Regions from separate parts of the Sphingomonas sp. SORGH_AS_0870 genome, predicted to be linked through region 1. Evidence: riboswitches for the same ligand, from Rfam matches in the RefSeq annotation. Region 1 holds a riboswitch; each other region holds the start of a gene.

Region 1 (10,159 bases):
ATCAACAGGCTCCGAGAAGCGCGACCGCCCGCTCGGGCGACAATCCGGTGTGAAGCGGTGCCGCCCCGGCGCGGGCATGGCGGGCCAGATCGAAAGCCCCCTCGCGCCCGGTCAGCACCCAGTCCGCCGCCCGTGCCCGCGCGCAGCCCTTCGCGCAACCCGAGACGTGCAGACGCCCCTCGATCGACGGCGCGAGGCGGGCGGCCAGATCGCGGGTCTCGACGCTCGCCTGCGGACAGGCGGGCGCGCCGACACAGGCGTCGACATGCAGGATCGGCGCATCGTCCAGCACCATGCCGGTGGCCGGCCGGGGAGCGACGCCCTCCGCGATCAGCAGCCGCCACGGGGTCAGCCGAACGGCACAGCCCTGGCTGCGGACAAAGGTCGCCAGCGCCGATGCCCCGATCCGGCCGAACGGCAATCCATAGACCGCACCGACCGGATGGGCGCCGGGCCGCATCGGCGGGCCGCCCTCGCCCGGCACCGCATCGCCGCTCGCCCAGTCGGGCAGATCGGCCGCGTGGCGCGCCATCCGCCCGGCGGCGGCGCCTTCGCTCTCGACGAACCAGTGCGCCAACCGGATCAGCGCATCGGCGGCGGTCCGGCGCGTAATGCGCATGCCCGCCGCCCGGCCATCGGCGCGCAGCAGCAAGTCCCCATCCGCCCCCCGCTCGATCCGGAAATCGGCGGGCGCTTCCATCAGCATCGGGGTTGGCCCCGCATCGATCGCAAAGCCGATCTTGCTCGGCAGATCGGGCAAGTCGGTCAGCCGCGCGCGCAACTCGGTCGCGATGCCATGCGAATCGTCGCCCTCGCGCCAGTCGGGATTGATCAGGATCGCGCCCCGCGCCTCGCGCACCGGATCGGGATCGACCAGCCCCAGCGCGCGGAGCGCCTCGACCATCGGGGGCCAGCTCCGCTCGGTCGCGCCGCGCAGTTGCAGGTTCGCGCGCGCCGTCAGGTCGATCTGGCCATTGCCATGGGCGTTTGCGGCCTCGCACAGCCCCTCGACCTGATGCGCCTCCAGCCGGGCCAGCGGCGGCCGGACCCGGACCAGCAGGCCGTCACCCGCCATCATCGGCCGCCACGCATCGGGGCACCAGCCCTTGACCACGAACTCGCTCATGCCGCGCCGTCCAGCATCGCCAGCACCGAGTTGCGCCGCGTCCGCCACAGCCCCGCCGCATGAAGCGCCGCGAACCGCGCCTCCATCGCCGCCAGCGCCGCCGGATTGGCCTGCGCCATGAAGTCGCGCACCTCGTCGCGGGCGAGCGTCGCGTCCCAGTACAGATCGATCAGTGACGCCGGGACCATGTCGGCCAGATGCGCAAAGCTGCCCAGATGGTCGAGCGTCGCGGCGATCTCCGCCGCGCCGCGAAAGCCATGCGCCATCATCCCCGCCATCCAGCGCGGATGGGCGGCGCGGGCATGGACGGTGCGGGCGATCTCCTCGGCCAGCGTCCGCGCCCTGGGGCTGGCCGGATCGCGCGTGTCGAGATGATAGAGCGACGCCGCCCCCTCTCCCAAGGCCACCCGCGCCGCCGCGAAGCCCGCCTGATGCGCGGCATAATCCGCCGCCAGCAGCAGATCGCTCTCGGGGAGGTCATGGACATGGACAAAGGCCTGTGCCCCCGCCACCCGCGCGGCGATCCCGTCCGCATCGCGCCGGTCGCCATCGTCGAGCGCGGTGGCCGAGGCCGCGAGCCAGCTTTCCCCCGCTGCGATCCGCGCGGCCTCGTCATAGCCCGCCTCGGGGTCCAGCCCGATGCCGTATCGGCCGGGCGCGGGGCCATAGACGCGCGGTGTCGCCTGCCCGACATAGGGGTTCCATTCGGGCTCTTCGTCGCGCTGGCCGAGAGCCCGCACCGCCTGTCCGAACAAGGCGACCAGATGCGGGAAGGCGTCGCGGAACAGCCCCGACACGCGCAGCGTCACATCGACGCGCGGCCGGTCAAAGCGCATCAGCGGCATCACCTCGAACCCCGTCACCCGTTCGGAACGGTGGTCCCAGACCGGCTCGACCCCGATCAGGTGGAGCGCCATGGCGAATTCCTCGCCCGCGGTACGCATCGTCGCCGATCCCCAGAGATCGACGATCAGGCTGCGCAGGTGATCGCCCTCTTCCTGCATGTGGCGCCGGATCAGTTCCTCGGCGAGCTTGACCCCTTGCGTCTGCGCGGCGCGGCTCGGCACCGCGCGGGGATCGATGGCGTAGAGGTTGCGGCCCGTCGGCAACACATCGGCGCGGCCCCGGTAGGGCGAACCCGATGGCCCCGCCGCCACCCGTCGTCCGTCCAGCCCCGCCAGCAGCCCGGCCCGCTCGGCCGCGCCCTGTTCGCCGCGCCCGAAGACATGGAGCCCTTCGCCGAACTGGCTGTCCTTCACGTCGCAGACAAAGGCGTCGATCCGGGCGAGCGGATCCTCCGCCCCCGCCAGCCCCAGCGTCTCGCCCAGCCCGACGCTGTCCGCCTCCTCCGCGATCAGGCCGCGCAGCCGGTCGCGGCGCGCCGGGTCGAGGCCATCGGCATTGGCATATTCGTCGAGCAGCGCCTCCAGCCGCCCCAGCCCCGCGCCGCTCCCCGCCTGGACCAGCGCCGGGGGGACATGGCCGAGGGTGACGGCACCCAGCCGCCGCTTGGCCTGCGCCGCCTCGCCCGGATCGTTGACGATGAAGGGATAGAGGACGGGCCAGTCGCGCGTCAGCGCCTCGGGCCAGCAGGCGTCGGACAGCGCAACCGCCTTGCCGGGCAACCACTCCAGCGTGCCATGCGCGCCGACATGGACCAGCGCGTCGATCGCTTGCGCGCGGAGCCAGAGGTAGAAGGCGACATAGGCGTGGCGGGGACAGCGCGACAGGTCGTGATAATCCTCGCCCCGCGCGCTCGGTCGGCCGCGTTCGGGCTGGAGCGCGACGATCGCCTTGCCCAGCGCCAGCGCGGGGAAGTGGAAGGCGTCGCCCTCGACCAGCGGATCCTGTTCGACCGCGCCCCAGCTTTCGAACAGATCGGCGCGCAACGCTTCGGGTAATGTGGAAAGTGCGTCGTGATACGCCGCCACCGGCCATGCGATTCGGTTGGCGAGCAACGCGGCGGGCAAATCCGACGGGGCTTCCACATCATAACCGGCCTCGCGCAGATCGCCGAGGATCGCTTGCGCCGAGGCGAAACCGTCCAGCCCCACCGCATGCGCCGCCTGCCAGTCCTTGCCCGGATAGGTGGACAGCAGGATCGCCAGCCGCCGCTCGGCCGCCGGGGTCGTCGCCAGCCTCGCCCAGCCCGCAACCTTGTCCGCCACGGCGGCGATCCGCGCGGGCTCGGCGCGGTGGAGGCGCAGGGCGATGTCGAAATCAGGGTCACGCTCGCCGGGTTGCTTGAAGCTGATGACCCCTGCGAACAGCCGTCCGTCGATCTCGGGCAGGACAACGTGCATGGCGAGGTCGGCGGGTGACAGGCCCCGCGCCGCGCCCTCCCAGCCCTCACGGTCGCTGGTCGCGAGCGCGACCTGGAACACCGGCACGCCCGCCCCGTCGAGCGGGGTGGTGTCGTCCTCGCCTCGCGCGGAGAAGGCGGTGGCGTTGACGATCGCGGCCGGGGCGAGCGCCGCAACCCAGCGCGCGATCCACGGGCCTGCGCCCTCGGCCTTCAGCGAGGGGACGAACAGCGCGACGGGGTCGAAGCCGCGTTCGGTCAGGGCGGCGTGGAGGGCGGCGATCGGCTCGAGGTCGGCGGCGGCGAGATAGGCACGGTAGAAGGTGATCAGGACGCGGGGGCGTGTTGCCCTGAGCAAAGTTGCGGCTGGGCAGGACAAGCCTTCTGGCATCCAGCCCCCGACCGGAGCCACTATAAAGCCTCTCTCCGGGCAGGGAGTTTCAGGTCGGTCATGCCCCCAGCATGACCTGAACGATGCGAGGCATCGTTCACCTGAAACTGGGTTGGGGAGGGGCAAGGCCGCGGGCAACTTAGCCTGTGGATAGGGCCCTCCCCCACCCCCTCCCGCCTGCGGGAGGGGCGTGTTTGTGGCCAACGCCGGTCCATCTAGCCCCTCTCCCGGCAGGGGGAGGGGTTGGGGAGGGGCAAGGGCCACGGGCGATACAACTGCCGCAAGCGCCTCCAGAGCGGCAGCCGCCGCCTCCGCTCCCCCCGCATCGCACAGCGCCGTCAGCCGCCGCACCACCGCCTGATCGACGGTGGACGCCGCCATCAAACGCCGGTCCTCCCGCCCGTCCGCTGCCAGCACCGCCAGCGCAATCCCGCGCTCGCGCGCCAACCGCTCGACTTCGCGCAGGCCATATTCCCAATAGGCCGCCCCGCCGATCAACCGGATCAGGATCGCCTTCGCATGCGCCAGCGTCTGTTCGACATAGGTGTCGACCGACAGCGGATGGACCAGCGCCGCCAGATTGGCGAGCCGCAGCGACCAGGGGAATCCCCCTGCCCGCCAGCCCGCCGCAAAGGCACTGAGGTCGCTGTCGGAAAAGGACAGCACCACCACGTCACCGGGACGCTGCCCCAGATCCTGCGGAACCGCCTGTTCCTCCAGCCCATGGCTCTCGCGAAAGACGAGATGCACTGCGCTTAGCCCTTCAGCACGCCCTCGATCGCGGCACGGTCGATCCGGTCATGCTCGGCGATGACGACCAGCCGGGTGCCGCGTGGCTCGCCCGCACCCCAGGGGCGGTCGTAGCTGGTGCGCACCCGGCGGCCGACCGCCTGGACCAGCAGCCGCATCGGCTTGCCCGCGACCGCCGCATAACCCTTTACGCGCAGGATATCCTGCTGCTCGGCGAGCGTGACGATGCGCGCGGCAATCGCCTCGGGGCTCTCCACCTCGCCCAGCATCACCGAGAGGCTGTCGAAATCGTCATGCTCGTGATCGTCCGCGCCGTCATGGTGCGAGGGGCGCGCGGCGATGTCGTCCTCGGCGGCGGCTTCCAGGCCCAGCACGATCTCGGCAGAGACGATGCCGTCGACCGCCTCGACCATGGGCAGCGGGCGCGGGGCCTCGGCGGCGATGATCTCGCGCGCCCTGGCGACGTCCTCCGCCCCCGCCAGATCGGCCTTGGTCAAGAGGACGAGGTCGGCGCACGCCAGCTGATCCTCGAACACCTCGGACAACGGCGTTTCATGGTCCAGGCTGGGATCGGCGGCACGCTGCGCCTCCACCGCGTCGAGATCGGGGGCGAAGCGGCCCGCCGCGACGGCCTCCGCATCGGCCAGTGCCACCACGCCGTCGACAGTGATGCGCGAGCGGATCGCGGGCCAGTCGAACGCCTTGAGCAGCGGCTTGGGCAGCGCGAGCCCTGAGGTCTCGATCAGGATGTGATCGGGGCGCGGCTCCATCGCGAGCAGCTTTTCGACCGTCGGGATGAAATCGTCGGCGACGGTGCAGCAGATACAGCCATTGGCCAGCTCGACGATATTCTCCGCCGGGCAGTCGGGGATGGCGCAGCTTTGGAGGATGTCGCCATCGACGCCCAGCGTGCCGAATTCGTTGACGACGACCGCCAGGCGGCGACCGCCGGCGTTGCGGATCAGGTGGCTGATGAGCGTGGTTTTTCCGGCGCCCAGAAAGCCGGTGACGATGGTGACGGGGACCTTGCTGAGGTCACGCATGCTATTTCTCCGACGCGCCGGACGAGCGAGCGCGGACACGGGACCGATCGCCGGAGCGGTGACGGACGGGCGCAGTCGAATGCGTCCGCCCCGCGTGTCGGCGACCGATGCGGCCCCGGCCGCATGGCTTCGTCGCTCCCCGACGGAGAACCGTGCCCCGACCACCCCCTGGGTCCAGGCAAGAGCGACCATGACGCCGGCAGGTCTCCTGGCTCGCGGGTCAAAGCGAGGGGATGCGCCTTCCCGGATCGCTCCAGTGGCCGTGCCTCCGATGGGGCACCAGCATCGCTCGCTCGCCGCTTACAGTTGCAGGGACAGCCGGGGATTTGCACCCCATTCCCGTTTCAAAGCCCCAAGGGGCACCGGCGCGATCTTCGGGGCGTTTCGGCCCCGATGTGCGGCATTTATCCCGCCGCGCCGGGCTTGGCAATTCGCGCCTCCATCGCGGCGAACCCGCGCCAGCGATAGAGGAGGAAACTCGCGCCCCAGCAGATCACGAACAGCCCGACGATGGCGAAGCCCAGCACGTTGAAATGCTCCGACAGCGCCCCCGCATAGCGGAACGGCCCCGCCGTCCAGCCGAACCGCTCGGCGAGCAGCGCGGTCGCCTGGATGCCGCCGATCACCAGCGCGACCAGCGCCGAGACCAGGGTGATCGTCATGTTGTAATAGAGCTTGCGAAGCGGATGGACGAACGCCCATTCATACGCGCCCAGCATCACCAGCCCGTCGGCGGTATCGATCAGCGCCATGCCCACCGCGAACAGCACGGGAAAGACCAGGATCGTCGCCAGCGACACGCCGTCCGCCGCATGCGCGCCCGACAGGCCGAGAATGGCGACCTCGGTCGCAGTGTCGAAACCCAGCCCGAACAGGAAGCCGAGCGGCGCCATGTGCCAGCTCCGCCGGATCAGCCGGAACAGCGGACGGAAGAGGCGCGACAACGGCCCCTGCCCCGAAAACATCATCGCGGCATCCGCCTCCGCCATCGGCTCGCCGCGCGCGACCCGGCGGAACCGGGTCCAGACATCGCGCAGGATGATCAGGTTCATGATCGCGATGGCGAACAGGAAACTCGCCGAGACGATGGTGGCGATGGTCCCGCCGCTCTGCCCGAACGCCTCGAAGTCGGACAGGGTGCTGGCGGCCAGCGCGACCGTGGTCGCCGCGATCAGGACGATGGCGGAATGGCCGATCGCGAACCACAGCCCGACCGCGATCGGGCGCTGGCCGTCCTGCATCAGCTTGCGGGTGACATTGTCGATGGCGGCGATGTGGTCGGCATCGACCGCATGGCGCAGCCCCAGGCTATAGGCGAGCAACGCGGTGCCGAGCATCAGGCTGTTGCCCGCGAAGACGCTCAGCGCCCAGCCCCAGACGGCGATATTGACGAAGACCAGCGCGCCCATCAGCAGCGCGACCCGCTTCTTCAGCGGCAACCGGGCGCGCGGCGCTCCGGCATGATGGTAGGACATGGGTGATACCCCCGGCGTCATTGCGACAAGGGCCGAACTCCGCTGTCGCGGTCGCCATCCCACCCCACGGACGCACGCCGGGCGGGATGGCCGATTCGTCTCGGCCGATGGGCGTCGCTCGCATGATACAATATATCCAGCCGGTGACCATCCCCTGGATCGCGGCAAGAGCGACTCGCACCGGCAGGTCTCCTGGCTTGCGGGTCGAAGCGCACGCGACACGGCCTTCCCGGATGGCTCCAGTGGCTGTCCCCTGTCGCAGGGACCGGCGTCGCTCGCTCACCGCTTACAGTTGCAGGGACAGCTGGGGATCTTCACCCCATTCCCGTTTCAAGCCCCGAGGGGCACCGGCGCGATTGACCGGCGGTCGGGCTGAAAGCCGTTGCCGGTCGGCACGGGGATAGTCTGCGGCGGGTGGAGGCGCAAACCGCTTTATCGGGCCGGACGCCCGGCTTAATCCGGATCACATGGTGGATGTGAGAAGATGGCGCCGCTGGGCGCCGGCGGCGGCGTGCCTGGTCGCGGCGTGTTCGGGCGGGAATTACCGGCCGGTCAGCGATTATCCGGTGCGGATCGGCAAGCCCTATACGGTGCGCGGCGTCACCTATGTGCCTGCCGAGGACGCGACCTATGACATGCTGGGCTATGCCAGCTGGTATGGCAGCGAATCGGGCAAGCGCACCGCGAATGGCGAGCGTTTCCGCCCCGGCTGGGCGACGGCGGCGCATACCACCCTGCCGCTGCCCAGCTATGTCGAGGTGACGGCGCTGGATACGGGACGGCGGATCATCGTGCGGGTCAATGATCGCGGGCCGTTCGCGGGATCGTCGCGGATCATCGACCTGTCGCGCGGCGCCGCCGAACAGCTCGGCCTGCGCGCGGTCGGCAAGGCGGCGGTACGGGTGCGGCGGGTGGAGCCGGACGAGAGGGACCGCGAACGCCTGCGCCACGGCAAGGCGGCGCGGCCATTGCCGCCGGTATCGGATGCAGTGCGGGCGAATCTGCTGTCGCAGATCGCGGCGGCGGGCATGACGGTGCGGTAACGCATTTCTCCCCAAGCTCGCTTGGGGAGGGGAACCGCTCGCGTCAGCGAGGGGTGGAGGGGCCGGAGGGACTTGCCCCACCACCACCGCTTCGCGGCGGTCCCCCTCCCCATCTGCGATGGGGAGGAATTAAGGGGTCCAGAAACGAAAAAAGCGGGCTTTCGCCCGCTTCATCGTCGTCCACTGATGTCAGTAGAAGATTGGTCGGGGCGACAGGATTCGAACCTGCGACCCCCACACCCCCAGTGTGATGCGCTACCAGGCTGCGCTACGCCCCGACCGAGCGGCGGCCTCTAGGCGGGTTTTCCGAAGGATGCAAGCCTTGATGTGAAGATAGTGCGCACCCCACATCCGGCGCTCCATTGCGCCTGTTCGCCTGCGATGGTAGCGGGCAGGCTATCCGACATGGGGGCTGGTCGATCGTTCGCGGTCGGCGGGTGCCCGTGCCCATTCAGCATAGACGGGTCCGAATGTTCATTCCCTTCACCGCCCCAGTCGCCGCGATGGCTGCCGCCACCGGGGCCACCGCATCGAGCGGCGCCGCCTCGTTCCTCAGCCTGGCGCCGCTGCTCCTCGTCTTCGTGGTCTTCTATTTCCTGATGATCCGCCCGCAACAGCGCCGCATGAAGACGCTGCAAGCCTCGATCGAGGGGGTCAAGAAGGGCGATCAGGTCACCACGGCGGGCGGCATCGTCGGCAAGGTGACCCGCGTCGAGGACCAGCTGGTCGAGGTCGAGATCGCGCCGAACGTCCGCGTCCGGGTGGTCAAAGCGACGTTGACCGACGTGGTCAATCCGAACGCCAAGCCCGCGAACGACTGACCCGATGCTCGATTTCCCCCGCTGGAAGGTCGCTTCCATCGTCGCGCTGCTGGCGGCCCTGTGCCTGCTGGCGATCCCGAGCTTTCTGCCCGAGAGCGTCACCAACACCTGGGGTTCGATTCCGCACCCGCGTGTGAACAAGGGCCTCGATCTGGCGGGCGGCAGCTATCTGCTGCTGGAGGCGGACACCGCCGACCTCGCCAATTCGCGGCTGGAGACGATGCGCGACCAAGTGGCGGCGGAGATGCGGCGAGGCAATCCGCGCATCGAGATCGGCGACATCTCGGTCCGCGGCGGACAGCTCAGCTTCATGCTGCGCGATCCGACCCAGGTCGATGCGGCGCGTGAGCGGCTGCTGTCGATCACCGGCGGCGGGGCGGGCATGACCGGCCAGCGCGAATGGGACATCCAGGTCGTCGACACCTCGCGCTTCGTGCTGAAGCCGACCCAGGCGGGCCTGACCCAGGCGGTCGACACCGCGATGAAGACCGCGACCGAGGTCGTGCGTCGCCGCATCGACGCGCTGGGCACCAAGGAGCCGACGATCCTTCAGCAGGGCAGCAACCGCATCGTGGTGCAGGTGCCGGGTCTTCAGGATCCGCAACAGCTGAAGGACCTGATCGGCAAGACCGCCAAGCTGGAGTTCAAGCTGGTCGACACGACCGCCAACCCGGCCGAGGTGGTCAAGGGCAACGCCCCCGCCGGCAGCCAGGTCCTGCCCTATCCCGGCAACCCGCTGGGCGCGCCGGTGATCGCGGTCAAGCGGCCGGTCATCATCTCGGGCGACCAGCTGATCGACGCGCAGCAGACCTTCGACCAGCAGACCAATGCGCCGCAGGTGGCGATCACCTTCGACGCGCAGGGCGGTCGCAAGTTCGCGCGGATCACGCAGGAAAATACCGGCAAGCCGTTCGCTATCATCCTCGATGGCCAGGTGCTGTCGGCTCCCAATATCAACGAACCGATCCTGGGCGGTCGTGCCCAGATCATGGGCAACTTCACCGTCGACACCGCCAACCAGCTCGCGATCTCGCTGCGTTCGGGCAAGCTGCCGATCGACCTGAAGGTCGTCGAGGAACGCACCGTCGGCCCCGACCTGGGCGCCGATTCGATCCGCGCCGGTATCCTGGCCTCGGCGATCGCGGCGGTCGCCGTCATCGTCTTCATGACCGTCACCTATGGTCGGTTCGGCATCTATGCGAACATCG
Region 2 (10,159 bases), 1.9 Mb from region 1:
CCCGAACTGGGCGGGGATATCGCTTTCCCCGCAGGCCTGTCCGCCCTGCTCGCATCGGGGCGGCTGCGGTGACCGCCGGCCCCGCGCCGGATCGGACCGACGACCTGCCGCTCGGTGCCGTCGTCACCGGTGCGGCTCCGCCATTGCCGGGGTTCGATATCCATGCCGGTCGCGCCGTTACGCTCGAACCGCTCGGGATGGCGCACGCGGCCGATCTCTGGCGTGTCGCGCAAGGAGCGGATCGCTCCTTCACCTATCTGCGCTATGGGCCGTTCGCGACGGAGGAGGCGTTCGCCGCGCATGTCGCGGGATTGTCCGGGATCGGCCGGCAACCCTTCTTCGCCGTGATCCCGCGAGCCAGCGGAACGGCTGCGGGCTGGGCCTCCTTCTGTGATATCGCGCCGGACGATGCTGCCATCGAGATCGGCAGCATCTGGTTCTCACCCGTCCTGCAACGCACCCGCGCCGCGACCGAAGCAATATTCCTGATGATGAACCATGCCTACGCGCTCGGCTATCACCGGGTCGTCTGGCGCTGCAACGCCCTGAACGCAGCGTCTATCCGCGCTGCCAGCCGCTTCGGTTTCACCCATGAAGGGACATGGCGGTGCGACGGGATCGTGAAGGGCCGTCGTCGTGATACCGCATGGTTCTCCCTCCTGGCGCCTGAGTGGCCTGCACAACGTGATCGTTTCAAGGCCTGGCTCGACGACGACAATTTTGACGAGAATGGCGTCGCCAGGAAGCCGCTTTGAGGGTGATCCGGCCTACCGGTGCTTTTCATTGGAGCGGCGGCCAGCATAGCAGAGGCATTCCTGTTGGGATGGTGAAATGGGAGTTTATCCAGTGCCCCAACATCCTGTTTGATAGGTGTTTTGGGACAAAGTGGTAGGTGATTGTCCGCCAATGTCGATCGCCCGATAGGGCAGCTATGGGCAATCTTGCAGGTGCCACAGGTAGGCGCTTCTCGCCAGCCTGGGACCCATCCCGCGCTGGCGATCCAACCGCCGTGATCAGCTGAGTATCTCTCGACGTACGATTTCCGCGCCAGCACCCAGCGCCTTCAGCTTGCCCCGTGCGACGTTGCGCGCCAGCGGCGCCATCCCGCAATTGGTCGCGGGCAAGAGCTTGTCGGCATCGACGAAGCGCAGCGCTTTGCGCAGCGTGTCGGCGACCTGTTCCGGTGTCTCGATCGTGTCCGTCGCGACGTCGATCGCACCAACCATCACCTTCTTGCCCCGGATCAGTTCGATCAGGTCCATCGGCACGTGCGAGTTCTGGCATTCGAGCGAGATGATATCAATCTTCGACCTCTGGAGGTTGGGGAAGGTCTCCTCATACTGGCGCCATTCGGAACCCAGAGTCTTCTTCCAGTCGGTATTGGCCTTGATGCCATAGCCATAGCAGATGTGGACAGCGGTCTCGGCCTTCAGCCCTTCGGCCGCGCGCTCCAGCGTGGCGATGCCCCAGTCGTTCGCTTCGTCGAAGAATACGTTGAAGGCGGGTTCGTCGAACTGGATGATGTCGACGCCAGCCGCTTCCAGCTCGCGGGCTTCCGCATTGAGGATGCGGGCGAACTCCCATGCCAGCTTCTGCCGGCTCTGGTAATGGGCGTCGTACAGGGTGTCGATCATCGTCATCGGCCCGGGCAGCGTCCACTTGATCGGCTGATCGGTCTGGGCGCGCAGGAAACGGGCGTCATCGACGAACACCGACGTCGGCCGCGAGACGGCGCCGACGACCGTCGGCACGCTGGCGTCATAGCGGTTGCGGATGCGCACCGTCTCGCGCTTCTCGAAATCGACGCCGTCCAGATGCTCGATGAACGTCGTGACGAAGTGTTGGCGGGTCTGCTCGCCGTCCCCCAGGATGTCGATGCCGGCCTGCCGCTGATCGTCGACTGCCAGGCGCAGCGCATCCTGCTTGCCCGCGACCAGTTCCTCGCCCTCCAGCTTCCACGGCGACCACAGGGTCTCAGGCTGGGCCAGCCAGAATGGCTTGGGCAGACTGCCTGCGGTCGTCGTCGGCAACAATGTCGTCATGATGCAAATACCTGTCGTGTGGGTAGGGATCAGAGTCCGCAGGTCGCGGACCAGCGCTGAAGCGCGGGCCAATGCGGCTTGATGAAATGCTCTTCGGCGAATTTGCCCTGCTCGACGGCGAGGCGGCTGCGTTCCTCGCGATCGTAGACGATGCGGGTCAGCGAATAGTCCTGATACCTCAGGCTCGGCTGATAATGCTCCGCCGCGACCGAGTTCGCGTTGTAGATTTCCGGGCGATAGATCTTCTGGAACGTCTCCATCGTCGCGATGGTGCTGGCGAGTTCGAGGTTGGTGTAGTCGCTGACCAGATCGCCGATGTGGTAGAAGGCGAACGGCGCGACGCTGTGTGGCGGCATGAAATATCGCACCTTCATGCCCATCTTCGCAAAATACTGATCCGTGGATGAGAATTTGTCGTTGCGATACTCGACGCCCAGGATCGGGTGTACGTTGGCGGTCCGGCGATAGACCCCCTTGCTCGATACGCTGAGGCAGATGACCGGGGGTTTGCGGAAGTGGTCGCGGTAGGCGCTCGATCCAAGGAAATGCTTGAACAGGTTGCCATGCAGATCGCCGAACCCCTCCGGCGCGCCGCCACCCCCGGCCTTCAGGTGATCGGGCAGGACGACGCTGAAGTCGTAATCGCGAATATAGGACGAGAAGTTGTTGCCGATCATGCCATCGCTGCGCTCGCCGCTGATCCGGTCGGTCACGGTGGTGTGCAGGATTTCGATCAGCGGAAACGCTTCGTCGTCCGCGCCGTCCCCGAGCGTGAGCGCGGCCGAGACGATTGTCAGCTCCAGCGTATAGCGATCGCCCCTGGGGTTATCCCAGTGCATCAGCGCGTTGAAGCGGTGGTCGATCATCACCAGCGTGTTGCGCAGATTCTTCTGGCGGCTGTCCCCACGCGCGAGATTGGCGAAGTTGGTGGTGATGCGCGTGTTGTCGGCGGGACGATAATCCTCGTCGAACGGGATATGGCTGATCGAGAATGTGAACCCGCTATTCGTCATGACTCACCCAGGTTTTGCGGGCGGGAGGTCAGGCGAAAGCGCGCGAGGCGTGAACAGGCCCGGATGGCGGCAAGCCACGGACCGTCGCATCAAGCGCGATCCACCGGAGGAACCCCCGTCCGAGGAACGTTATGGCGTCGAAGGCAGGTCTCCTGGCTCACGGGTCAACGCGGTGGCTCCGGCCTTCCCAGGCTCCTTGCGGGAACCCAGTGACACGAAATGGAGCCGCCACTCGCCGCTTACAGTTGCGGGGGCAGCGCCGGATTCTGCCCCAAAGGACACCACCGGCTTCCCGTCTTAGCCCCATCGCCACGCCTGGGATGGGGAACCTCGACATAGTCGTTGAACACCATCAGTCCGATGGAGTCAACGACCATATAAAGATATCTTTATATCTTGATCCCGTTCGAGGCGCCGTCGTGATCGTGTGACGTCGGTCACGCCATGCGCTGTCGGCCCCCTGATCTTGACCTGAAGGGACGTTTTCTGCGACCCCGGCACGGTCAAGGTTCCTTCGCCGGATGGCCGAAGCCTAAGACGGGAAATCGGTTCGATGCCGATGCTGCCCCCGCAACTGTAAGCGGCGAATAGAAATGCCCTCGTGTGTCACTGGCGCCTGGGTGCCGGGAAGGCCGGGGTTTCATGACGACCTGCAAGCCAGGAGACCTGCCTTCGACGCCATAGCGACCACCGGCGGGGTGCCCGGTCTGGCCGCTGCGTTGCTGCGGGAAGAGGTACACCTCTCCCGTTGGCCGCTGGCGTCTGGATGCCCTCGCGAATGATTGAGGATCAGGATGTCACAGGAATACCGCAGCACCCCCATCCAGCTGATCGACATGGTCTTTCCCGGCGATGCTAATCACCACGGTACATTATTCGGTGGGGTGGCTTTGGAGCACATGGACAAAATCGCCTTCCTTGCAGCGTCTCGTCACGGCCGTGCTGCCTTCGTCACCGCGTTGTCGGAAAAAAATTGATTTCGCAGCGCCAGCCAAGATCGGAGACATGGTGGAGGTGACGGGCCGTGTCGTGGGGGCGGCCGGAAATCGCTCGACGTCGAGGTCGAACTGATCGCGGAGGCACCGGTATCAGGCCTACGACGGCTATGTACCCGTGGTCGGTTCACGCTCATTGCCGTCGGAAGCGAAGACCCTCTGCCCCCGATTGGTGAGACGGTTCCGAGAGATGCGGCGCAGCCGTTGCGAATGGTCGACATGATCTTCCCGAACCAGACCAACCATTGCGGCACCCTCTATGGCGGCGACGCGCTTTGCATGATGGGCACTTCGGCCGCGAAGTCAGCGTCACGCCCGAAGATCACCGGATCGAGCCCATGCGAGATTGCGATCGCGGCCTTGGTGTCCGATCCCAAGGTCCCGGTCACCGTGGCACCGAGGCGCTTGGCCCAGAGGGTGGCGAACGCCCCTATCCGCGTCGATCCTTCGCCGTCGGGGAGCGGCGGCGGCAGTTTGACGGTCAACCACGCCGCCACCCACACCAACCCCAGCGCGCCTGCGACGAGGAACGCCGCCTGCCACCCGAATGCGACCGCGAGCGCCGGGATCGCCAGCGGGGTGATGAGCGCACCAATATTAGGCGCGGTATCACCGATGCCGAGCGCGATTGGCCGGTCCTTCTGTTCGAATAGGTGGCAGCGGACTTGACCGCAGCCGGTGTCCCGATCGATTCCGCCGCGCCAAGTATGACTCCGGCTCCGATGAAGCCGGACACAGTCGCGTCGGCTCTCTACCGCAAGCGTGCAACAGCCCCTCCATGAAGAGGCTTACTCTACCCCACAACGGGTGAGCCATATCCGCTCGAAACCGGCCGAGTGACAGCAATCCCTTTTATTCCTACTTGATAGATATGATTTGTTCCGGGAAGCCGGCCGGCGACCTAAGCTTGCCTGGTTCGCGAGGCACTCAGACGGGGCCGCGACGGTCATGCATCGGTCCGGGGAGAGGGCCGCCGCGCCAGATCAGAATCATAGGGGGAACGGGTCATGCCGAACCGATTGCGGCCGCGCGCCGTACGACACGAACGACGTTCGCATCGGGGTGCGATCGCCGTGCTGGCGGGTATCGCCATGCTGGCAACCGTCCCGTCGCCGACGTTCGCGTCCGAACCGGACGCCGACCCGTCGCTCGAGCAGGTGCTGGCCCGCCGACGTGCGGCGCAGGCAAGCCCCGATGTGGAGCAGGTCATCGAAACGCGGGCCACGGCGGAAAGCCGTTCGGGCGTACGACGCCTGCGGATCGGCGATTTCCAGTATTTGAGTGATAGCGACCGCGGCTATGCCGGCTATGATCTGGGCGCGGGATCGTGGGACACGTTCGCGGCGGTGTTGGCCAGCGCGCTGGCCGACGAATTCGCGACCCAGGCAGCACGGCGCAAGCTGCCCGTCGACGCGATCGACATCGTCCTGACCAGTCACCCAGACGCCCCCGAAATCGCCCGCACGCGCAAGGTGTCCTATCCCCGCAACCTTGCCTACACCGCCTATATCGCGTCGTCGGCCAGCGACGCCGACCTCGAATCGCTGCGGCAGGATGTTGAACGCGCATCGCCGGTGCTGGCCGCCGTGCGCGATCCGCAGGCGATCGCCCACGGTCCGGTCGGATTGACCGTCAGCGCGGCGCAACCCGATGCCGGTGCGCCGCCCGGACTGCGCGATTTCCTGGTCGAAAAGCGCCAGGCGATCGCGCGACTGGCGCAGGCCTCCGCCGCCGGCACCGCCGCGCCGCCGACCGGGCTGCGCGCCCATGCCCGTATCGAACCGCACAGCGGCCTGCGCACCACCCGGACCGGCAAGGGCAATTACCATATCCTGCACGACAGCCGGGCGGACCGCGCGGGTAACGGCCTCGCCCCGACGGTCGAAGAGCATCTGGTCGGCGTGCTCGCGACCTGCATGACCCATATCTTCGAGATCGAGGCCGCGAAACGCAACATCGTGCTGGATGGCCTGGAAGTGCGCACCCGCGCGGTCCTGCCGCCGCGCGGCGACGGGGCGACGGCGGCCCGGTTCCGCGACATCGCCTATACTGTGGCGATCGCATCGCCCGAACCGGCCGCGCGGATCGATGGATTGCGCGACGCAGTCGAGGCGTCCTGCCCGATCTACAACCTGTTGCGCGATCCGCAGTCGATCGCCGGCCGGATCGTACGCGGCCGGTACGAATCGCAGATGGCTACCGCGGCGCGCTGAAGCGCCGGCGCGGCGCACGTCCGCGATCTGCACCGCAGACGGTGCCGACATCACATCTTATCCTTGGGGGGAATCATGAAGAACTGCGCCTTTTTGCTGGCGGCGACCGCATTCCTAGCCGCACCGTCCGCCTTTGCCGAACCGCTCGATGGCACACCGCCGCGCACCGACGCCGCGAAGACGGAGGAAGCGAAGGAAAGTCCCGACAGCGACATCGTCGTTAACGGCCGCAAGCAGCAGAAGGAAATCAGCGGCGGCGCGCTCGGCACCCGCTCGAACCTCGAAACGCCGTTCTCGATCACCAGCGTCGACAGCGACGATATCGAGAAACTGCGCGCGCTGACCACCGCCGACTATTTCGTCGGTGATGCCAGCGTGACCCGCGACGGCGGCAGCCGCTACAATATCCATTCGCAATGGGTGACGGTACGCGGCGCGGCGGTACGGACCCAACTCTACAACGGCGTACCGCTGCGGGACTCGCAGGGCGCCGACACCCCACCCGAATTCCTCGAACAGGTGCAGTTGCTCAAGGGTGCCGGCAGCTTCATCTATGGCTATGCCGCCCCCGGCGGCGTCATCAATTTCGTCACCAAGAAGCCGACCGAGACGCTGCTCGCAAATATCAGCGTTGGGTGGCAGTCGGCGGCGCTGTTCCGGCAGCATGTCGATATCGGCGACACGGTCGGGCCAGTCGGGTTCCGGCTAAACGCGGTCCAGGAGTTCGGCCGGACCTATGCGGACAGTGAGATTTTGCGTCAGGGCGCGGCGATCGGGCTGCGCGTCGACCTCTCGCCCGATATCGCTTGGCGCACCGATGCGTTTTATCAACGGAACCAGATCGACGGCGCCGAACCCAGCTTCGTGGTCGGCGGCAATGCCAACCCGGCGGTGCCGACCTATCGCGACCGGGTGGTGCCTGCCCCGGTCAGCGGGCGGACGCGCTTCGCCTCGCGCGATACCTATACCGACGGGCGCCTGTATTCCGCGATCACCAGCCTGACGTGGCAGGTCAACCCCGACTGGTATGTCCGGCTGACCGGCGGACAGGTCGGCAACGACCACCGGCTGCCCTATGAACGCATCATGCTGCTCAACCAGGCGGGGGATTATTCGCTGCGCCTGTTCAACGGGCGCAACGTTTATCGCAACCGACTGGGTTCGGTGTTCGTCGAGGGGAAGTTCGCTACCTTCGGCCTCGCGCACCAGCTCAACCTCGGGCTCGACTGGCGCGACAGCCTCGGCCGTCATGCCGAAAATCTTGCGACCTTTCAGGCGGGCAGCAACATCTTCCGCCCCGTCCTCGCCCGCTGGACCTATGACGATCGCCGCGACCTCGAAATCCGGCCGCTGGGCTGGAACGAGGAGAAATCGGCGTTCGTCAGCGACACGATCACCATCGCCGACACGGTGTCGGTCATCGCCGGCGCGCGCTACACCGACTATCATTCGCGTGCATGGGCGTGGCGCAGCCAGCAACGTACCAGCGACTATCGCACCGACGGCGTCACGCCGACCTTCGCACTGCTCTATCGCCCCAGTTCGGCGCTGACCTTCTACGGCAGCTATATCCAGGCGCTGTCCGAAGGGACGATCGTCAGCAACCTGTACGACAATGTCGGCGACATCCTGCCCGCGCTGGCCAGTCGCCAGTATGAAGTCGGCGCCAAATGGGAATGGGACCGGTTCTCCGGCGCCGTCGCGCTGTTCCGGCTCGACCGCGGGGCGAACTTCGTTACCGACGACAACCGGCTCGTGCAGGACGGCATCGAACGCTATCAGGGGATCGAGGTGTCGGCGCGGGTCGTGCCCGTCCCCACCGTATCCCTCGGCGCATCGACGACCTTCGTCGACGGCACGCATGAACGGGCCACCAATCGCTGGCTGGTCGGACGGCAACTGCACGGCGTCGCGCGGGTAACGGCGGTGTTCGATGCATCCTACGACCCCGCCTTCTTGGCCGGCGTCGGCCTCAGGGCGCTGGTCCGCTATCAGGGCAAGGCCGCAATCTTCAACAACCAGCCCCGCGACTGGACCGTCTATACCCCCGGGGTCTGGCTGGCGACGTTGGGCGGCGACTATCGCTTCCAGCTCGGCGGGCGCGAACTTACGCTGCGCGGACAGGTTCAGAACCTGTTCGACACCCGCTACTGGAACAGCGGTACCAGCACCTGCTGCTATTCGCTGTCGCCGGGGCAACCGCGCACCGCCAGCATCGACCTGAAGGTTTCGCTATGACCCGGCATGACAAGGAGGCCCGCATGTCCCCGCGCTACTGGACGTATCTTACCGCCGCCGCGCTGCTCGTGCTTTCGGGTTGTGGCGAAGAGGACCGGTCGTCCCCACCACCGAAGACAGCCACCGCCGCCACCGAGATCGCGTGGCGCCACGGCGACGTCGCAGATGCGTTTGCGGAGGCGAGCGAACAGAACAAGCCGGTGCTGCTCTATTGGGGGGCGGTGTGGTGTCCGCCTTGCAATCAGTTAAAGGCCGGATTGTTCCGCAACCCAGACTTCATCAGCAGGACACGCGACGTCATCCCCGTCTATCTGGACGGCGATACGCCCGGAGCGCAGGCATGGGGCGAACGGTTCGGCGTCACCGGCTATCCGACACTAATACTGCTGCGTCCCGATCGGAGCGAAGTGACGCGGCTGTCGGGCACCGGCGATAGCGCACAGGTCGCGTCGGCACTGGATGCGGTCCATCGCGGCACCGGCAATGTCGATACGCTGCTGCAGCGTGTCCGGTCCAGGCAATCGCTGTCGAACGACGATTGGGCGTTGCTCGCAGGATATGGGGGGTGGCACGACCCGAGCCGATCTGCCACTGCGGCGGCGACGCTGGCCGCGTTGGCGGCCGCCGCCCCTGATGTCCGGTTGCAACGCCAGTTCCTCTTACAGGCGCAAACCGTCCGCCCCGATACCGCCCCGCTTTTGTCTCCCGCAGAGAGCAGCCGGTTGCGCCACGCCCTGACGACGGTACTCGCCGATCCCGCAGAGGTCCGGGCCAACCGCGCCTCGCTATCCTATGGCGCGGTGAAACTCGTCAACGGTGCGGTTCCTGGCGGAGGAGCGGATCGGCAGCGGATCGGCGAAGCGATCGTCGGGGCACTGGACGCCCTGTTCGTGGACACCCGGCTTGTCGCGTCGGAGCGGCTTGCATCGGTCGACGCGGCGGTCGCGCTGTACCGCGATCGCGCCGGCCCCGCCGCCCCACCGGCCGCCGCGTTGCTGGCCAAAGTGCGCGAAAGGGTTGCATGGGCCGACCGCAGCGTCACCAGCCCCTATGAACGGCAGGCAGTCATCAGTGGCGCGGCGCACTTGCTGGCCGATGCCGGCGATGCGGCCGGGGCGCAACGGTTGCTGGAAGCCGAACTCAAACGGTCGCGCACACCTTATTACTACATGCCAGCGCTCGCCGAACTGGCCGAGGCGCGCGGCGACCGGCGGCAGGCGATCGACTGGCTGCGGCGTGGCTACGAAACGTCCGAAGGCCCGGCTAGTCGGGTGCAATGGGGGGTGACCTATGTCGAGGGACTGCTGCGCCTCACGCCCACCGACCATGCCGCGATCGAAAAGGCGTCCGGCGCGGTCATTAGCGAACTGGCCAGCCAACCCGAAGGATACCGGCAACGAACCCGGACGCGGCTGGAAAAGCTGGGCAAGGCACTGGTCGCGTGGGGCACCGAACAGAACGGTAGCGCGACGCTGGCGCGGCTGCGGACCGCCGGAAAGAAAAGCTGTTCGGGACAACAGGATGCGGCGGTCGCCACCGCATGCCGCAACTGGCTCCCACCGGGGATCGCCTAACGAATCGTCGCGGTATGATCGAGACACGGCCGATCGGTGCCGTCTTGCTAACCCTGATCGTTGAGACGCCTCGATCGAGTGACG
Region 3 (10,159 bases), 620 kb from region 1:
CATAGCCGAGCAGCGCATGGTCGGCGTGGTCAGCAAGGCCGAGAACCTCCAGCGTGGCTGGGTCGGCATCGCGCAGATAGTCAGAGAGCGCGATGAAATGCGCGCGCACCTGTGCCACGGTGGTATGCTCCACCTGCTTCTTGAGGGCGCGCGCTGTGGCGCGGCGCTGCTGGCGATTGCGGTGGCTGATTGCGACGACAATCATCGCAGCTCCGTCCTTGCCAGCAGATGGAGCGCTTCGATCAGCGCCTCAAGGTGGCGGACGAGCGCATGGTCCACCACCTTGCCGTTCTTCACCGCGGTACGGCATGCCGCCAGCGTGGCGAGGCTTTGTGCCATGAGCGGCTCGTAGGGGCGCAGCACGACCCCCTGGCGTAGCACCGCCGCGCGGATGAAGGCCGCACGGCTTAGCCCCGAGGCTGCGACTGCCAGTTCGAACTGCGCGAGCTGCGCTGCGTCGAGCTTGGTCGAAATCGCTTGCGATCCGCGGTCCGGCGTTGGTTCATCGACGCCCATCGCAGCCTCCGGCTGCCGAGGGTGTGACAAGCGGAGCGCGGAACACCCGCATGGCCCGGTTTACCGGGCCCATCCTGCCCTCTCTACCCCCTACTTCCGTTCTGACCCTCTGGTCACCCCGGTTGTGCTGACGCTGCAGGACACGAACGTGTGGCCGGGACACGAGCGAGGCCAATGTTGATGTCGACGTCGGGTCACTTGCCTGACGCCGGATTGGAGGAGATGCCCCGCGGCTATGGAGCGTGATCATGCTATCAACGTCTCATAACGGGCATCGCTGGCTTGAAACCGCTTTGCCGCCGCCAGGAGGTCGCAGTCGTTGCTAGCGGATCTGATGGACGCAAGCGAGTCGACGAATTCTTCCCAGCAATCGACTACTTCGTCAGTCAGTCGATGTGCTGGCACATTTCGGGGCAACGGCTGGGAAGGTGCTGCCCGCGTGACCTGTTCGAGCACGGGGAGTGCGGCATCGAAGCCGAGCCAGCGTGCGAAGCCGCCGGACGTGGCAAAGTGCAGCAAGTGTGCGGCCCACGCTCCACGCAGTCGCTCGTAGCCAGGGAAGCCATCGCGGATGAGATCGGCGGGGAGCCAGCCACGTCCGAGCGGGATGTTGAGAACCGTCGGTGTCAGATGGGGCACCTCGTGGCGCGGCAGCGCGGCGAGTGCCGGTGGCAGGTCATCGAAGTCACCCGTGCCGTCGACGTTCTGCTGGACGATGTGAATGTCGAGCAGATCGCCAAACACGTCGATCGCCTTTGTTAAGTCATCGGTGATGTTGCTCTTGTTCGGGATCTGGGACACCAGCATCGCCGCATTGCCATCCCGACCTCCGAGGCGAGCCACCAGCTTCATCAGCGGTACGAACGTTCGCTCATTCGTTAGCTCATTGGCACCGACGTCGAATAGGACGAGGTCGAATGTTGCGCACTGATTGAAGAGCGCCGACACCTGGATACCCTCCACGAGGGGAATGACCTGCACGTCGGGGCGCTGCACGCGGTGCGAGATCGCGCTGGTGCCGGTCGCGTCCGCATCGATGATGCCGACGCGCAATCCGGCGAGCAGCGCGAGTGAGGCGGTTGCAAGCAGCACGCTCGTCTTGGCGCTGCCACCGGCCTTGCTACCGCTGGCCAGAAGCATCGGCCGGTCGGCGTGCTTTCGCAGCCGCATGGGATCGTTGCTCATGCCTGCTGCCTCGGCGGGGTGGCCCGCATGCGGCCCATGCGTGCGAGCAGATCAGGATCCGTCGCCTCATCGTCATCAACGCGGCCGGACGGCAGCGAAGGTACTGGCACTGCAACCGTCGTGCTCACGGCCGGGGAAGGAGATACAGTGGATGGTACGGGGTCGAGCACCTTGCGGCGCGGTGCTGGGGCAGGCGACGGGCTTGCCTTCGAGCGGTCATCCAGATGCGGCTGCGCAAGCCGCTTGATTGTGCGGGTGAAGGTCGCACCACATGCCGCTGCGTCCTGCTCCGCGATAAGCGCGAGCAAGTCGCTGGGCTTGAGATGCGGTAGCTCGAGGCGCGCCTTGACGTACTCACCGAGCCAGTAGGCGGCGCGGTCGCTCTGGTTCATCGGCGCGCGCGCGGCGGGAAAGCGCTCGGTGGCGAGTTGCGTCAGGCGGCCGTCGAGCACAAGCGGCGGCAGCGGACGTGCGACGGTGGAGGGGCGGCGGCTCATGCGTGGCCTCCCTCAACCGGATCACGGCGAGTCGTGATCGACATTGGGCGGGGCAGCGCACCGCGCACATGCACGACTAGGTCACGGACAATGCAGGACATAAAAAAGCTCCTTGGTCGGACGTCAGACAGCTGACAGAGGTCAGCGGTGGAGGAGCGGGAGCGCGCCCCTGGTCTGTATCATGCGTCCGTCTCGTGCCGCTGCGGTGCCCGTGCCGTCAGTTTCCGGACCACCGGTCCGGTACGATGCCTGCATCCGCAGCTGTAAGCCACATGACAGTCATCGCGCACACATCCCAACATCGGGGGATGCATGTTCCTCATATGTCCATGCGCTCGCGAGGTCAAGCGCGTGGCGCGTTTCTGTTGGGACCCGGCGGCGCTGTGAACCGCTGAACGCCACGCCAGTGCAGCTGACGTACCTTTTCAAAGTTACGACGTCCGCACAGGGAGACGATGCCTTCGCTGCGCTCATCGTCAGCAGCATTCCAAGCCCGTCCGGTGTGCGTCCGCGTGGTCTGGAACGCCCGCGACGTGAGTGGCGATCTGCAAGGGGCGGCGGCTCGTCTCCTCGCGATCTGGCTTCATCGGCCGTTGCAGATACGCGCAACGGCCGATGAAGCCAGGGGCACGGAGCGAGAAAGCGATGTTTGATTCGGGTAATCGGGCTGGCGCTGTCATCCGGATAAATTGAGATGCCCTCATCCATCTGAATAGAGTTGGGGATGGGGTCGATCTCAAAGGAAAGACCGACCCCGAGGGTCAGAGTCGATGCCGATCTTGCCGAAAAGTTGGGATGGATGGACAAGAAGGTATCGATTCGCGCAATGATCCGACGCGGCACGCAGCAAGTGACAACTTGGTTCTACAGCGGTCAAATCCTGCCCCCGCAACCATCACAACAACATCATCCCATACGAGACCGCCACGGCATAGCCGAAGGCGGATTGGCGCGTTCACGCCTTAGCGACGACGCCCGCCACCCCTCGGCGGTAGCGCCGCTGGCGGATCCTGGCTCTCCGCCAATTCCACCACCTCGAATCTGTAGCCCACCCAGCCGCGCTTGCGTGCCGCTTCCGCCAGCGACGCGTCGTGCGCCATGGCTTCTTTGCGTGATTTCGCGTGACCCCAGAACACCTCCGTCCGGCCGCCGCCCAGATCGGCGACGATCCGCCAGTAATGGGTGAACGGGGCAGAGGTCGGACCGATGGTCTTCACATAGCCGTCGGGCATCGTTGCGGTCAGATAGCGGGTCTTGCGGGCCATGGACGCGGGATAGCGCAAAGCCGTTCCTGGGGGCAGATGCTTGACCCGCCCCGCCGATTGCCGCAATCAGAACGCGGCCGGAATATTCCGGTCGTGATCGCGCCGGTTTCCCCGAACAGGGGAATTAAAAGGGAACGCGGTGAGGGCGGGTGACCGCCCAAATCCGAGGCTGTCCCTGCAACTGTAAGCGGTGAGCGGACATGCAGGGACCGGTGTCGAGCCGGTCCAGCCACTGGGGCAACCTGGGAAGGCGCATGGTTCGCGATGACCCGTGAGCCAGGAGACCTGCCGGCGTCAGGTCGCTCATGCCGGGCCCAGGGGATGGCCATGGCTAGGTCTTTTCCGACGAGCGACGCCAATGGTGGCGGAGGCGCATGGGTGGCCATGTCGAGTGCGGAAAGGCGTCCAGCGCGCATGGCATCCGGCCGTTCGAGGCGAACGGAAGGTCTCGGCTTGTTCGCGACAAGACGCTATGAGCAAATAATGTTATATCATCACATATCATCAAGCCGTGGTCTCATCCTTGTGGGTGGGGCCCTGTGGTCCTGCATGGCGATGCCCGCCTGGGCGCAGCAGGGGGGTATGCCGACCGGCACCGACGCCACGATATTGGTCGTCGGCACGCGCGACAAACCGGCGATGGACCGGCCCAATGCCACGGGCAGCCGATTGGGGCTGACCCCGCTCGAAACCCCCGCCAGCATCACCTCGCTCGACGGCGACCTGGTGCGCGCGCGGGGCGACCAGTCGATCGTCGAGGCCGAGACACGCGCCCCCGGACTGTCGAGCGTCGCCAATCCCGGCAATGGCGGCACCGCCCTGGCGGCGCGTGGCTTTTCCGGACAGGGCTCGGTCCTGCAACTGATCGACGGGGTCCGGCTGTTCCCGGCAGCGGGGACGATCACCTTTCCAACCGATCCCTGGATGGTCGAGCGGATCGACGTGCTGAGCGGCCCGGCGTCGGTGCTCTATGGCCAGGGCGCGCTGGGCGGCGCGGTCAATGTGGTGATGCGCAAGCCCACCGCCCGGACCGAGGGACAGGCCGAGATCGGCTATGGTGCGCAGGACAGCGTCCGGCTGGCGGCCGGGATCGGCGGTCCGGCAGGGGCCACGCTGGGCTATCGGCTGGATGCCAGCTATCGCCGCTCCGACGGTTATGTCGACCGGGGGGATTCGCGCAGCTTCGCGCTGTCGGGCACGGTGAAATGGACCCCCTCGCCACGACTGGCGGTGACGATCCGCGGCGATCATGGCGACCAGCGGCCGATCGGCTATTTCGGGACGCCGCTGATTGACGGGCGGCTCGACCCGGCGATCCGGACGCGCAACTATAATGTCGGGGACGGGCGGATGCGGTTTCGCGACGACCGTGCCTCGGTACAGGTCGACTGGACGCCGAGCGCGGCGGTCAGCGTCTCCAACATCGCCTATTATCTGACCAGCGACCGATTCTGGCGCAATCTGGAGAGCTATTGCTGGGTCGGTGCCAGGGGCGCGTGCGCCAACGGGGAGAGCGGTACGCCCGGTACGATCCGGCGGAGTGACAATTACGGCATCCGTCACGACCAGACCCAATGGGGCGACCAGGCGAGCGTGACGCTGCGTACGCCGCTGGCGCAGGGCATTGCCAATGCGCTGGTCGTCGGGGTCGACGCCAATCTGGTGCGCTTCACCCATGAGAACGACTTCGGATCGGATGCGCAGGTCGATGCGGTCGATCCCTTCGCCTTCGATCCCGGCCGCTTTCTGGATACGCAGGGAATCGCGCCGCGATACCGCACCCGCACCGTCGCGCTGGCGGTGTTTGCCGAGGATCGGGTGTCGCTGGGCCAGAAATGGTCGGTGGTCGGCGGTTTCCGTTACGAGGAGGATCAGGTCCGCCGCTGGGCGATCGCCTATCCGGGCGGCACGCGGACCGATCGCTTCGCCTTTGAAAAGACCTTCCGCAACGCGACCTGGCGGGCGGGCATCGTGTATCAGCCGAGGCCGACCCTGTCGCTCTATGGCCAATATGCCACCGGCGTCGATCCGCTGGCCACGCTGACCACCGTGTCGAGCGGGCAGGTGCAGTTCGGCAATGCGAAGGGCAATCAGGTCGAGTTGGGCGCCAAGTGGCTGTTCCTGGGCGGGCGCGGCACCGCGACGCTGGCGGCCTATCGCATCGTCAAGACGGGGCTGCTGGCGCAGCGCACCCTCTCCAGCCCGGTCGAGCAGGTCGGCCAGCGCTCGGCGCAAGGGGTGGAGGCGGCGGTCTCGGTCGATCTGCCCCAGGGGTTCGGGATCGACGCCAATGCGACGATGCTGGATGCGCGGTTCGACGATTTCCGTTCGGGCGGCGCGGACTATAGCGGCCGGACGCCGCCCAATGTGCCCGAGGCGCTGGGCAATCTCTGGCTGCGCTGGGATGCCACGGCCCGCATGCAGGCACGGGGCGGGGCTGCGCTATGTCGGGCGGCGCTTCTCCGACAATGCCGATGCGTTTCGCATCCCCGGCTATGCGACGGTGGACGCCACCCTGTCCTATGCGCTGAGCCCGCGCATGGCGGTCGACCTGCGCGTCTATAACCTGTTCGGCAAGGCCTATGCGGTCACCGCCTATGGCGATCAGCAATGGATATTGGGGCGTCCGCGCTCGCTGGACCTGGGCCTTCGTGCGACGTTCTGACGCATCATGGGGAAGGGCGGCCGTCCGGTTCGCCTTTCTCGTCCATCGCTGGGCCGGGATCGCCGCCTGCCTGTTCTTCGCGATGTGGTTCGCCTCCGGGCTGGTGATGATCTACGTCCCCTATCCCGCGCTGACCCCTGCCCAGATGGCGGCCGGGGTGGAGCCGATCGACTGGGGCGGGGTCGAGCGGCCGCCGCCGGACGGTGCGACCGCGCGGCGGATCACGCTGGAGATGCGCGACGGCGTACCGGTCTGGCGGATCGAAGGGGCGGGGGGCGAGACGCAGGTCCGCTCCGCCCGGACGGGGGCTCGCGTCGCGCCGGTCGATGCCGCCTATGCCCGCCGGGTCGCGGCGCGGTTCGCGGGGGCGCCGGTCGTCGCGGTTGCGCCCATCGGGCATGACCAGTGGACCGTGGCGGGCGGCTTCGACCGGCACCGCCCGTTGTGGAAGGCGACGCTGGCCGATGCCGCCGGGACCGAGCTCTATGTCTCCAGCCTGACCGGCCAGCCGGTGCAGCGGACGACGCGGACGCAGCGCATCTGGAACTGGCTGGGGTCGGTGCCGCACTGGCTCTATCCGACGATCCTGCGCCGCGACGGCGGGCTGTGGCGGCAGGTGGTGATGTGGGTGTCGGGGCCGTGCATCGCGGTCGCGCTGACCGGGATGTGGATCGGCATCCTGCGCATGCGGCTGGGGCGGCGTCGCTATCGCGGCGGGCGGGTGACGCCCTATCGCGGCTGGATGGTCTGGCATCATGTCAGCGGGCTGCTGGGCGGCGTGCTGCTGACCGGCTGGATCGTCAGCGGCTGGCTGTCGGTCGATCCGGGACGCGTCTTTGCCGGGGGCACCGCGCCGGTGGCGGCGATGCGCGCCTATGCCGGGCAGGCGGGCGAGCCGGTGGCGCTCGACCGGCTCGCGGCCATGGCGGGCCCGGCGCGTAGCGTCGTGTGGAGCGGCGATGGCGGATGGCGGCGTATCGCGATCGACCCGGCCGGACCGCATCCGCGCTGGCTCGAGCAGGCGACGCTGGCCCCGGCCGCGCCGATCGATCGACCGGACGCCGCCGCCATGCTGGTGCCCGGCGGGCATGTGACGGGGGTGGCGCGGCTGGAGCGGCCCGATTTCTACTGGGCCAATCCCGCCCGGCTGCCGGTGGTGCGGATGCGGTTCGACGATGGTGCGGCGACCTGGCTCTATCTCGACCCGATGAGCGGGGCGGTGGTCGAGCGGCAGGACCGCGTCCGGCGGGCCTATCGCTGGGCCTATACGCTGCTTCACACCTGGGACTGGCCGTGGCTGACCGCGTGGCGGCCCGGCTGGACGGCGTGGATGTGGCTCTGGTCGATCGCCGGGCTGATCCTGTCGGTCAGCGGCGTCGTGGTCGGGTGGCGGCGACTGAGCCGTCCTGCGTCGCGCGGGCGGGTGAAAACATCGCCATCGGGGTTGGCGTAACCATGCCCGGCCGCTTAGATGGGCGGCATGTGGCAACTCTATCAATTCCCGCTCTGTCCCTTTTCGCGCAAGGTCCGGCTGCTGCTGGGCGAGAAGGGCGTCGGATATGAGTTGGTCCGCGAGTCGCCGTGGCAGCGGCGCGACGAGTTCCTCGACATGAACCCCGCCGGGCAGACCCCGGTGATGGTTGACGAGGAGCGCGGCGTGCTGCTGGTCGATTCCATGGCGATCTCGGAATATTTCGAGGAGACGGTCGAAAAGTCGGCGATGATCAACGGCACCGCCGTCGGCCGGGCCGAGATCCGGCGTCTGGTGACGTGGTTCGACACGCATTTCTATCAGGACGTGACCGGCCCCCTGCTCCACGAACGCATGGTCAAGCGCGTCGCGCGCACCGGCAGCCCCGATGCCAAGGGCCTGCGCGAGGCGATGAAGGCGGCGGTCGGCCATCTCGACTATACCGATTATCTGCTCGACCATCGCAACTGGCTGGGCGGCGCGACGATGAGCCTGGCCGACCTCGCCGCCGCCGCGCAGATCTCGGTCGCCGATTATCTGGGCGGCATCGACTGGAAGGGGCATGAGCAGACCGCGCGCTGGTATCGCGGGCTGAAGAGCCGCCCCTCCTTCCGCCCGCTGCTGTCCGAGCGGATGGAGATGGTCACGCCGCCGTCGCATTACGACAATGTCGACTTCTGACGCGCCCGCACCCCGGATCGGGATCGAGGATTTCCTGGCGGTCGACATCCGCGTCGGCACCGTCATCGCCGCCGAGCCCTTTCCGGAGGCGCGCAAGCCCGCGATCAAGCTGACCATCGACTTCGGTCCCGTCATCGGGGTCAAGCGATCCTCGGCGCAGATCACGCGGCATTACACGCCCGAGACGCTGGTCGGACGGCAGGTGGCGGCGGTGGTCAATTTCCCCCCGCGCCAGATCGGGCCGATGATGTCCGAGGTGCTGACCCTGGGCTTTCCCGATGCGGAGGGGCAGGTGGTGCTGATCGGGCCGGATCAGGCGGTGCCCGATGGGGGGCGGTTGTTCTGAGGGTTTCCCTTGGCCTTCGACTACGCTCAGGCTGAACGGGGTGGGGGCCGGGCCTGAATACAACAGCCGTTCGGGCTGAGCGAAGTCGAAGCCCACGCCCCAGCACTGTTAGCCTTAACATTACCCCTTGCACCCCACGCCCCGAAGCGTACCATCCTCGTCCGACCGTAGGGACATAACCCACGGAGGACAGGAGGGGATATGAAGTCCAAACGCTGGGCCCGCCATGCGCTGGCCGCTTTGCTAACGCTCTCGCTGGCGGCACCCGCCCTCGCGCAGAGCGACAAGATGGTGCCGATCGCCATCCCCGCTCAGCCGGGTGCCATTCCACTGAACACCGGCCCCTTGCCCGGCGCGAAGAACAAGGAAAGCTGGCACAGCCAATATGACAGCGTCTTCGCGCGCAACGTGACGCAAGCGACGCTGACCCCCTTCCTCCCCGATCCCGCCAAGGCGACCGGCGCGGCGGTGATCGTCGCGCCCGGTGGCGGCTTCCGCACGCTGTCGATGCAGAATGAGGGCTGGGACGTCGCCAAGGCGCTGGCCGATCGCGGCATCGCCGCCTTCGTCCTGAAATACCGGCTGAACCAGACGCCCGCCGATATGGGCGAATTCGAAAAGTCGATGGCGGCGATGTTCTCCAGCGTGGCGCGACCCGCCGCGCGGCCCAACCCCGAAGAGGCGCTGAAGGGCCTGGCCCCCCAGATCGCCGACTCGCGCGCCGCCTTCGCCCTGGTCCGCCAGCGCGCGAACGAGTGGATGGTCGACCCCAACCGGATCGGCATGGTCGGCTTTTCGGCGGGTGCGATGCTGACCGTCGCGACGGTGCTCGACGGACAGGCCAGGCCCGCCTTTGTCGGTGACATCTATGGCCCGCTCCAGCCGATGACGGTCCCCGCTGACGCGCCGCCGATGTTCGCCGCGATCGCCGCCGACGATCCGCTGTTCGCGGGCAAGGGCTTCGGCCTGATCGACCAGTGGCTGGCGGCGAAGAAGCCGGTCGAGTTCCACCTCTATGGCCAGGGCGGGCACGGCTTCGGCATGTATCCGAAGAAGACGACCAGCACCGGCTGGTTCGACGCCTTCTATCGGTGGATCGTGATGGAGGGATTTTTGAAAGCAAAGACGCAATAAATTCCTCCCCTGCAAGGGGAGGTGGCAGTCCAAAGGACTGACGGAGGGGTGTCCCCGCCAGCGAGCATGCCCCTCCACCACCGCTTCGCGGCGGTCCCCCTCCCCAAGCACAGCTTGGGGAGGAATGGGATCACTCGATGCTCTTCGACGCCTGCTCGAACAGATCCTTCGACAGCCCCGGCGTGGCGATGATCCGCATCAGCTCGGCGCGCATCAGGGCGGAGCGTTTCGCGTCGAACCGCCGCCAGCGGCCCAGCGGTGGCAACAGCTTGGCCGCCGTTTGCGGGTTGAGCCGGTCGAGCGCGATCAACTGGTCGGCCAGGAAACGATAGCCCGAACCGTCTGCGGCGTTGAGCGCGCGCTGGTTCATCCCGAACGCCCCGACCAGCGCGCGGGCGC

The links. Region 1 has a riboswitch for cobalamin ahead of cobW (cobalamin biosynthesis protein CobW). Riboswitches for the same ligand answer to the same signal wherever they lie in the genome.
Region 2: linked by a shared signal. The riboswitch ahead of QE363_RS08265 (putative oxygenase MesX) and the one ahead of cobW (cobalamin biosynthesis protein CobW) in region 1 are both predicted to bind cobalamin.
Region 3: linked by a shared signal. The riboswitch ahead of QE363_RS19415 (TonB-dependent receptor) and the one ahead of cobW (cobalamin biosynthesis protein CobW) in region 1 are both predicted to bind cobalamin.

What each region holds. Positions count from the first base shown of each region.
Region 1 is NZ_JAVIYW010000002.1:3,568,439-3,578,597, forward strand. Features, by position in the region: gene QE363_RS16550 (precorrin-8X methylmutase) at 1-2, opposite strand, end outside; gene QE363_RS16555 (cobalamin biosynthesis protein CobG) at 2-1,126, opposite strand; gene cobN (cobaltochelatase subunit CobN) at 1,123-4,569, opposite strand; gene cobW (cobalamin biosynthesis protein CobW) at 4,575-5,612, opposite strand; cobalamin riboswitch at 5,793-5,994, opposite strand; gene QE363_RS16570 (HoxN/HupN/NixA family nickel/cobalt transporter) at 6,017-7,087, opposite strand; cobalamin riboswitch at 7,252-7,454, opposite strand; gene QE363_RS16575 (septal ring lytic transglycosylase RlpA family protein) at 7,564-8,130, shown strand; tRNA gene QE363_RS16580 (tRNA-Pro) at 8,332-8,408, opposite strand; gene yajC (preprotein translocase subunit YajC) at 8,601-8,951, shown strand; gene secD (protein translocase subunit SecD) at 8,956-10,159, shown strand, end outside.
Region 2 is NZ_JAVIYW010000002.1:1,672,749-1,682,907, reverse strand. Features, by position in the region: gene QE363_RS08280 (pyridoxamine 5'-phosphate oxidase family protein) at 1-72, shown strand, start outside; gene QE363_RS08275 (GNAT family protein) at 69-755, shown strand; gene QE363_RS08270 (methionine synthase) at 1,014-2,042, opposite strand; gene QE363_RS08265 (putative oxygenase MesX) at 2,072-3,055, opposite strand; cobalamin riboswitch at 3,180-3,403, opposite strand; cobalamin riboswitch at 3,545-3,744, shown strand; gene QE363_RS08260 (hotdog domain-containing protein) at 3,850-4,032, shown strand; gene QE363_RS08255 (hypothetical protein) at 4,308-4,535, opposite strand; partial or broken gene QE363_RS08250 (hypothetical protein) at 4,545-4,667, opposite strand; gene QE363_RS08245 (OsmC family protein) at 5,058-6,263, shown strand; gene QE363_RS08240 (TonB-dependent receptor) at 6,339-8,501, shown strand; gene QE363_RS08235 (thioredoxin family protein) at 8,498-10,075, shown strand.
Region 3 is NZ_JAVIYW010000002.1:4,188,259-4,198,417, reverse strand. Features, by position in the region: gene QE363_RS19440 (relaxase/mobilization nuclease domain-containing protein) at 1-205, opposite strand, end outside; gene QE363_RS19435 (hypothetical protein) at 202-516, opposite strand; gene QE363_RS19430 (hypothetical protein) at 763-1,701, opposite strand; gene QE363_RS19425 (hypothetical protein) at 1,698-2,198, opposite strand; gene QE363_RS19420 (hypothetical protein) at 3,161-3,463, opposite strand; cobalamin riboswitch at 3,550-3,771, shown strand; gene QE363_RS19415 (TonB-dependent receptor) at 4,013-6,028, shown strand; gene QE363_RS19410 (TonB-dependent receptor) at 5,949-6,128, shown strand; gene QE363_RS19405 (PepSY domain-containing protein) at 6,115-7,581, shown strand; gene QE363_RS19400 (glutathione S-transferase family protein) at 7,609-8,280, shown strand; gene QE363_RS19395 (tRNA-binding protein) at 8,267-8,626, shown strand; gene QE363_RS19390 (alpha/beta hydrolase) at 8,828-9,760, shown strand; partial or broken gene pepN (aminopeptidase N) at 9,891-10,159, opposite strand, start outside.